Regions from separate parts of the Sphingomonas sp. BK069 genome, predicted to be linked through region 2. Evidence: riboswitches for the same ligand, from Rfam matches in the RefSeq annotation. Region 2 holds a riboswitch; the other holds the start of a gene.

Region 1 (3,728 bases), 770 kb from region 2:
CCTCGGTGGTCTATACCTGGCCCGAGATCGCGGGCGTCGGCCTCACCGAGGAGGTCGCGCGCGAGCGCGGCGAGGTGAAGGTCGGCAAGTTCCCGATGATGGCCAACAGCCGCGCGAAGACCAACCACGAGCCCGACGGCTTCGTGAAGGTGATCGCCGACGCCAAGACCGATCGCGTGCTCGGCGTGTGGTGCATCGCCACCGTCGGCGGCACGATGATCGCGCAGGCGGCGCAGGCGATGGAGTTCGGCGCCACCAGCGAGGACATCGCCTACACCTGCCACGCGCACCCGACGCATTCTGAGGCGATCAAGGAAGCCGCGATGGCGGTCACCGGCAAGCCGATCCATATCTGAGGTCGGGCAGCATGAAGCTCAGCGCGCGCAACCAGATCAGCGGCACGATCACCGCGATCACGCCGGGTGCGGTCAACGGCACGGTCAAGGTCGACATCGGCGGGGGCAACACCGTCACTGCCGCGATCACCGAGGAGGCGATCGCCGAGCTCGCGCTCGCGGTGGGCGATGCCGTTACCGTCGTGGTGAAGGCCAGCGACGTCCTGATCGGCAAGTGAGCCGGCCGGCGTGACGCGCGAGGAGCGCGAGCGCCGCTGGCTCGCGCTCACCCGCGAGGTGATGCCGGGGCTGGCGCGCGCGCGCGGCTGGCCCGTTCACGCGGATCATTGCTTCCAGCGCATCCTGCTCGACCACGCCTGCGGGGAACGCTGGTATGACGCGATAGCGGCACGCCCGGCCTATCGCCACGCGACCGACGCCCAGCTCGACGCGGCCGTCGCACTGGGTGAGGCGGTCGTGGCGGGCGACGCGGATCTTGCGGCGTTGAACCGCCAGTCGCTGGTGTGGCGGAGGAAGGTGTAGCGTCCCGCGCGCACGCCATCTCTGCGTCGCCGTCGCCGAGTTCGCGTAACACCCCGGCTCGTCTGACGCACCGGTAGGAATAGACATCTACCGCCGGTCGTTGATCGCGGGCAGCCACAGCCGCGCAGCCACACCGTCCCCGTTCTACACTGTCCCGCTCCGAACAGCTCCCGGACCATTGTACGCACGGAGGAGCCCAGACCGCGTTGAACTCTCCCCCGCCTTGCCGGTTGTCGCCGCATTGCCACGGAGAATACCCGCCATGCTCGCCTCGCTGTTGATCGCCGCCGTCTCGGGCATGCGCGCGATGACTCCGCTCGCCACCGTCGCCAACGCCGCGCGTCGCGGTGAACTGCCGCGCGGCGGTGGCGCGCCCGCGTTGCTCGCGCACCCGCTCGTTTCCGCGGGCACGCTGGCGCTCGCCGCGGGTGAGCTCGCCGGCGACAAGATGAAGACCGCGCCCGACCGGATCATCCTGCCCGGCATGGTCGCGCGCGTCGCGACCGGGGCCTTCGCGGCGGCGAGCCTCGCGCCAAGAAGGCAGCGCACGCTCGCGGCCGTGCTCGGCGCCGGGGTCGCGGCCGGAGCCTCCTACCTCACCTTCCGCGCGCGGGCAGCGGCGATGCGCCGTTACGGCCAGACCGCCACAGGCGTCGTGGAAGACGCGATCGCACTCGGCACCGCCGCAGTGGCGGTACGTGTCGCGCGCTGACGCCGCGACATATTGGCAGCGACGCGGCGATCGGCTACGCCGCGCGGCGGGGCCGGTATCCGGTCCCACGATCGCGCCGGTGCCCCGACGAGGGGCTCAAATGGGAATGCGGTGACGGGATTACTCCCCAAATCCGCGGCTGTCCCTGCAACTGTGAGCGGCGAGCGAGCGGCACATGCCTCCTGCGAAGGCCGGAGGCGGTCACTGGAGTGCGGGGTTCGCCCCGCCCCGGGAAGGCCGTGCCGGGAGCGACGACCCGCGAGCCAGGATACCTGCCGGCGCAGGGTCGCTCTTGCCTTTGGTCCAGGGGATGGCCGGGCACGGTGTTCCGTCTGAGCGACGAAGCCATGCGGCCGGGGCCGCAGCGGCGCGTGGCACGGGCGACGGCGGGCGCCCGTCCGTGGTGCGCGCCGGCCGACCTTCGGCCCCGGTCCACGCACTCGTCGCGGCGCCCCGAAGGAACATCATTGCGCGACCTGTCCAAGGTTCCCGTCACCGTCGTCACCGGCTTCCTCGGCGCGGGCAAGACCACGCTGATCAGCCATCTCATCCGCCACGCCGGCGGGCGGCGGCTCGCCGTCGTCGTCAACGAGTTCGGCACGCTCGGGGTCGACGGCGCCATCCTCGAGCAATGCGCCATTCCCGACTGTCCGGCGGAGAACATCGTCGAGCTTGCCAACGGATGCATCTGCTGCACCGTAGCGGATGATTTCATCCCGACGATCGAGCGGCTACTCGCGCTCGAGCCTCGCCCGGACCATATTCTGATCGAGACCTCGGGGCTGGCGCTGCCCAAACCGCTGCTCAAGGCATTCGACTGGCCCGCGATCCGCTCGCGCGTGACGGTGGACGGCGTGATCGCGCTGGCCGACGCCGAGGCGGTCGCCGCCGGCCGCTTCGCGCCCGATCCCGCCGCGGTCGCCGCACAGCGCGCCGCGGACGTCGAGGTCGAGCATGACACGCCGCTGGCCGAGGTGTTCGAGGATCAGCTCGCCTGCGCCGACGTGGTACTGCTCACCAAGGCCGATCTCGCCGGCCCGGACGCGGTGGCGACGGCGCGCGCGGTCGTGGTGGCCGAGGCGCCGCGACCGGTGCCTGTCGTCGCACTGGTCGACGGCGCGATCGATCCCGGTGTGATCCTCGGGCTCGGCGCGGCGGCGGAGGACGACCTCGCCGCGCGCCCGTCGCACCACGACGGCTTCGACGACCATGAGCACGACGATTTCGACAGCCTCGTCCACGAGCTGGGCGAGATCGACGACCCGGCCGCCCTGTCCGCGAGGATGGCGACGTTCGCGCGCGACCACGACGTGTTGCGCGTGAAAGGCTATGCGGCGGTGCGCGGCAAGCCGATGCGGCTGCTGGTGCAGGCGGTCGGCGCGCGCGTGCGCACCAGCTACGACCGGCCGTGGCGCGCCGACGAGCCGCGCCGCACACGGCTGGTGGTGATCGCCGAGCGCGGGCGGGTCGACGCCGCGATCGTCGGGGCGGCGCTCGCCGGCTGAGCCAGCCATGCACGTCCTCTTCCGCGAGACGCACGGGCTCGACGCGGCGGCCGCGCCGCGCGACCTCGCGCAGTCGCCCGCCGATCTCGTCGTCCTGTCCTTCTCGGACAGCGACCTGCAGGCGTTTGCCGTCGGCTGGCACGCCGCCTCGGCGAGCGGGGCGGCGCTGCCGTCGCTGCGGCTCGCCAACCTCGCCGAGCTGACGCACCCGCTCTCGGTCGACACCTATGTCGAGACGACCCTGGCCCACGCGCGCGCGATCCTGGTTCGGCTGATCGGTGGACGCTCCTACTGGAGCTACGGGCTGCAGCAGCTCACGCGCTTGGCGCAGGAGCGCGGCATCGCGCTGGCGGTGCTCGCCGCGGACGGGCGCGAGGACGCCGCGCTCGACGCCGCCTCGACGTTGCCGCCCGCCGAGCTGCGCGCGCTGGCGCGGCACTGCGACGCGGGCGGCGCCGAGGCGGCGCGCGCCGCGCTGGGGCTGCTCGCGCGTGCCGCCGGGCTCGACGCCGCGCTGCCGGCGGAGACATCGCCGCTCGCCGCGGTGGGTGCCTGGGCGGAGGGTGCCGCGCCCACCTGCCCCGCCGCGCTCGCTTTCGCAGTGGAGCGGCCGCGTGCGCTGATCGTCTTCTA
Region 2 (3,728 bases):
GTAGTTGCGCGCGGTCTCGGGCGCGACCTGGCAGGGGTCGTAGGTGACGGCGGCACCGTCGATCACCTGCACCACCGGCGCGCCACAGCCGAGCCTCACCGTCGTGGAGGAGGGCGTCTTGGCGTTGCCGTAGCTGGCATAGAAGCTGACCTTCCGCACCGGGTGCAGCACCACGCCGCCGCGATAGGAGAAGAGCCGCTCGCGGCTCTGCTGCGACCGCTGGGCCAGTTCGGTCACCTGCGTCGCGCCGGGCGGCACGACCGCCAGCGGCAGGTTGCGGAAGGTCGCATGCTGCGACTCCCAGCGCACGCCGCCGTTCAGCTCGACGAAGCGGCCGAGCTCGAGCGTGTCGAAGGCGTAGACGGCGAGGTTGCGCGTCTCGCCGCGCGCCTGCGCGGTGACGGTGCGGTGAAGCGGCCCGCGCCACGTCGTGTCCGGGTTCGCGATCGACAGCACTGGCAGCGGCGTCACCGCCGAACCGTCGGGATTGCGCAACAGCGAGGCGGTCGTGATCGCGTAATCCTCGATCGCGCCCGAGAAACCGAGATTGAGCGTGTTGCGGATGCCGCCCTCGGCACCCGTCACGACACGCAGGTCGGTCTGGTTATAGAGTAGCTGCGCTTCCTGATCGCGGACCAGTCCGCGCGGCCCCGACGGTCGCCACTCGCCGGGCGCGAGGCCGGCGGGGCAGGCGGCGCCGGTCGGCTGGAGCGCGACCCCGGCGAGGCAGAAGGTACCCTGCGGCGCGCTGGTGACGCCGTTCTGCACGACGTGCTGCCAGCGTGTCAGGTTGCGCACCGACACCGCCTCGCTGACCGCGTGGCGGAAGGTGGCGGTCGCGCGGTCGAGCACTTGGTCCTGCCTGTCGAGGTTGACGATGCCGTAATAGGCCGAGCGGTCCGCACCGGGCAGCAGGCCGCTCGACAGAGCGGTGCGGAAGAAGGGCACGCCGTAGTAAGGCGTGTTGTCGTCCTCCTGGTGGACATAGGCGAGCGTCAGGCTGGTCGGCCCGTCGATCCCGATCGTCACCGCGGGCGCCACGCCCCAGCGTTCGAACTTCTCGACGTCGCGCCCGGGCACGTCGTTGCGGTGATAGGCGGCGTTGAGCCGCACCGCGACGTCGTCGCCGACGCGCTTGTTGGCGTCGATCGCGGCGCGGTAATAATCGTCGGTGCCGATCGAGCCTTGCACGACGGTGAGATCGCGCGGCGTCGGCACCTTCGACACCAGGTTGATCGTGCCGCCGACCGAGCCCGAGCCGTTGAAGACGCTGTTGGCGCCGTTGTAGACCTCGATCTGCTGGAGGTTAAACGGGTCGGTGCGGCTGTACTGGCCGCTGTCGCGCACGCCGTCGACGGTGATGTCGTTGGTGGCGGAATAACCGCGCAGGATGATGTTGTCGCCGTAGCCGCCGCCACCCTCGCCGGCCCCGAAGGTGATGCCGGGGATCGTCTGCAGCGCGTCGCGGAGCGTCTGGAGATTCTGCTTGCGGATCGTCTGGTCGTTGAGGACGGTGACGGTCTGCGGCAGGTCGATCAGCGCCGAGGTCGACTTCGGGCTCTCTAGCTTCGCCGGTTCAGCCGGAGCCCCGTTGACGATGATGTCGTCGCGTCCGTCGGTGCGATCCTGCGCCGCGATCGCCGTGGGCGTGCCGGGATCCGCCGCGGCAGGCGCGGAAGCGATGAACCCGACGCACGAGAGCGCCAGGAAGGTCGGTCCATTTTTCAACATTGTAGCCCCCTGTTACCGAAGCGATATTGCGACCGATTTGCATAGTCAAGGCTAATGAGAATCGTTTGCGTAGTTGAGTACGGGGCTTCAAGGCGAATGGGCGTTCTGCGCGAGATATAAAGCTTTCTTTATATTAGCCTTGACGCGCGGTTTCGTCTCGTCGATGCGACGCAGGTCAAGGTTCTCCGGTCGGTTCGCCGCGCCGGAGCTAAGACGGGAAGCCGGTGCGATGCCGGCGCTGCCCCCGCAACTGTAAGCGGCGAGCAGGTGGTCGCTCCGTGTCACTGGTCGCGCTCGCGCGGCCGGGAAGGCCAGACCATCCGCACCGACCCGCGAGCCAGGAGACCTGCCTCGACGCCATAACGTCCACCGGCGGGGTGCCCGGTCTGGCCGCTCGCATGCCGCGGCCGGGCCTCCCGTCCGCGCGCGCCGGTGTCTGGTCCGCGTGCCCCGTCCTTCATCGGGGTATATGAAGATGATCGACACCTACCGCCCGGCGACGCATGTCGCCGCGCTGCTGCTCGCCACCTGTTCCTCCGGCGCGCTGGCGCAGGACGGCGACCGCGTGCCGCCGCGCGACGACATCCTCGTCGTCGGCCGCGGCGGCGGCGCGCTCGACCGCCCGAGCGCGACCGGCAGCCGCCTCGGTCTGACACCACTCGAGCTTCCCGCCAGCGTCGCGACCGTGGACGGCGACGCGATCCGCGCGCGCGGCGACCTCACGGTGGTCGAGGCGGTGTCGCGCGCGCCCGGCATCACTGCCGCGGCGAATGCCGGGAACGGCAACACCGCGCTCGCCGCGCGCGGCTTCGTCGGCCAGGGTTCGGTGCTGCAACTGGTCGACGGCATCCGGCTCTTCCCGGTCGCCGGCACGATCACCTTCCCGACCGACCCCTGGACCGTCGAGCGGATCGAGGTGCTGACCGGGCCCGCCTCGGTGCTCTACGGCCAGGGCGCGCTCGGCGGCGCGGTCAACGTCGTCTCGCGCGCGCCGAGCGAGAGCGCGCGCGATGACGCCGAGCTGAGCTACGGGGCGCAGGACACATGGCATGTCGCGGCGGGCACGGGCGGTCCGCTCGTCGAACAGCTCGGCTACCGCCTGGACGCGAGCTACCGTCGTTCGGACGGCTGGGTCGACCGCGGCGACAACCACAGCCTCGCGCTGTCGGGCGCGCTGCGCTTCGCGCCGAGCGAACGGCTCACCGTCATGCTGCGCGGCGACTATGGTGACGTCACACCGATGCGCTACTGGGGCACGCCGCTGATCGACGGCCGGCTCGACTCGCGCAACCGGCGCCGCAACTACAACGTCGCCGACGCCGACATCCGCTTCCGCGACGATCGCCAGACGCTCGTCGCCGAATGGAAAGTCAGCGACGCGGTGACGCTCACCAACGCCGCCTATCGGCTTGCCAGCAAGCGCAGCTGGTACGACCTCGAGAGCTACGCCTGGGCGCCGGCGGCCGGTCGGCCGAACGGCGTGATCGAGCGATCGGACAACCTCGGGATCGTCCAGGACATCGCCCAGTACGGCGACCAGGCGAGCGTGAAGCTGAGCGCGCCGCTGGGCGGAGGCTTGGCCAATGACCTGGTGCTCGGCGCCGAGGTCAACCGCGTGAACCTGCGCTACTCGAACAACTTCGCCGTCGCGGATCAGGCGGATGCGGTCGATCCCTTCGACTTTGCCCCTGGCACGCTGGAGGACCGCGCGGCGACGCTGCCGCGCTATCGCACCATCACGACCGAGTGGAGCATCTTCGGCGAGGACCGGCTGCGGCTATCGCGGCGGCTCTCGCTGGTCGGCGGCTTCCGCTACGAGGAGGATGGGGTGCGCCGCCGCAACATCCTCTACGACGCGGCCGGCGCTCCGGCGGGCGAGGCGAACGCCTTCTCGGGCGGCGCGCGCGAGAAGAGGTTTCGCGACGCGACCTGGCGCGTCGGCACCGTCTACCAGCCCGCGCAGAGCATCTCGCTCTACGCCCAATATGCCACGGGCG

What was found. Region 2 has a riboswitch for cobalamin ahead of FHY02_RS08460 (TonB-dependent siderophore receptor). Riboswitches for the same ligand answer to the same signal wherever they lie in the genome.
Region 1: another riboswitch for cobalamin. It lies ahead of cobW (cobalamin biosynthesis protein CobW); the one in region 2 lies ahead of FHY02_RS08460 (TonB-dependent siderophore receptor).

Annotation. Positions count from the first base shown of each region.
Region 1 covers NZ_JACHZH010000001.1:999,475-1,003,202, forward strand. Annotated here, with positions in the region: gene lpdA (dihydrolipoyl dehydrogenase) at 1-356, shown strand, start outside; gene FHY02_RS05005 (molybdopterin-binding protein) at 368-574, shown strand; gene FHY02_RS05010 (GCN5-related N-acetyltransferase) at 585-878, shown strand; gene FHY02_RS05015 (DUF4126 family protein) at 1,141-1,590, shown strand; cobalamin riboswitch at 1,651-1,885, shown strand; gene cobW (cobalamin biosynthesis protein CobW) at 2,058-3,095, shown strand; gene cobN (cobaltochelatase subunit CobN) at 3,103-3,728, shown strand, end outside.
Region 2 covers NZ_JACHZH010000001.1:1,773,829-1,777,556, reverse strand. Annotated here, with positions in the region: gene FHY02_RS08465 (TonB-dependent siderophore receptor) at 1-1,731, opposite strand, end outside; cobalamin riboswitch at 1,893-2,100, shown strand; gene FHY02_RS08460 (TonB-dependent siderophore receptor) at 2,201-3,728, shown strand, end outside.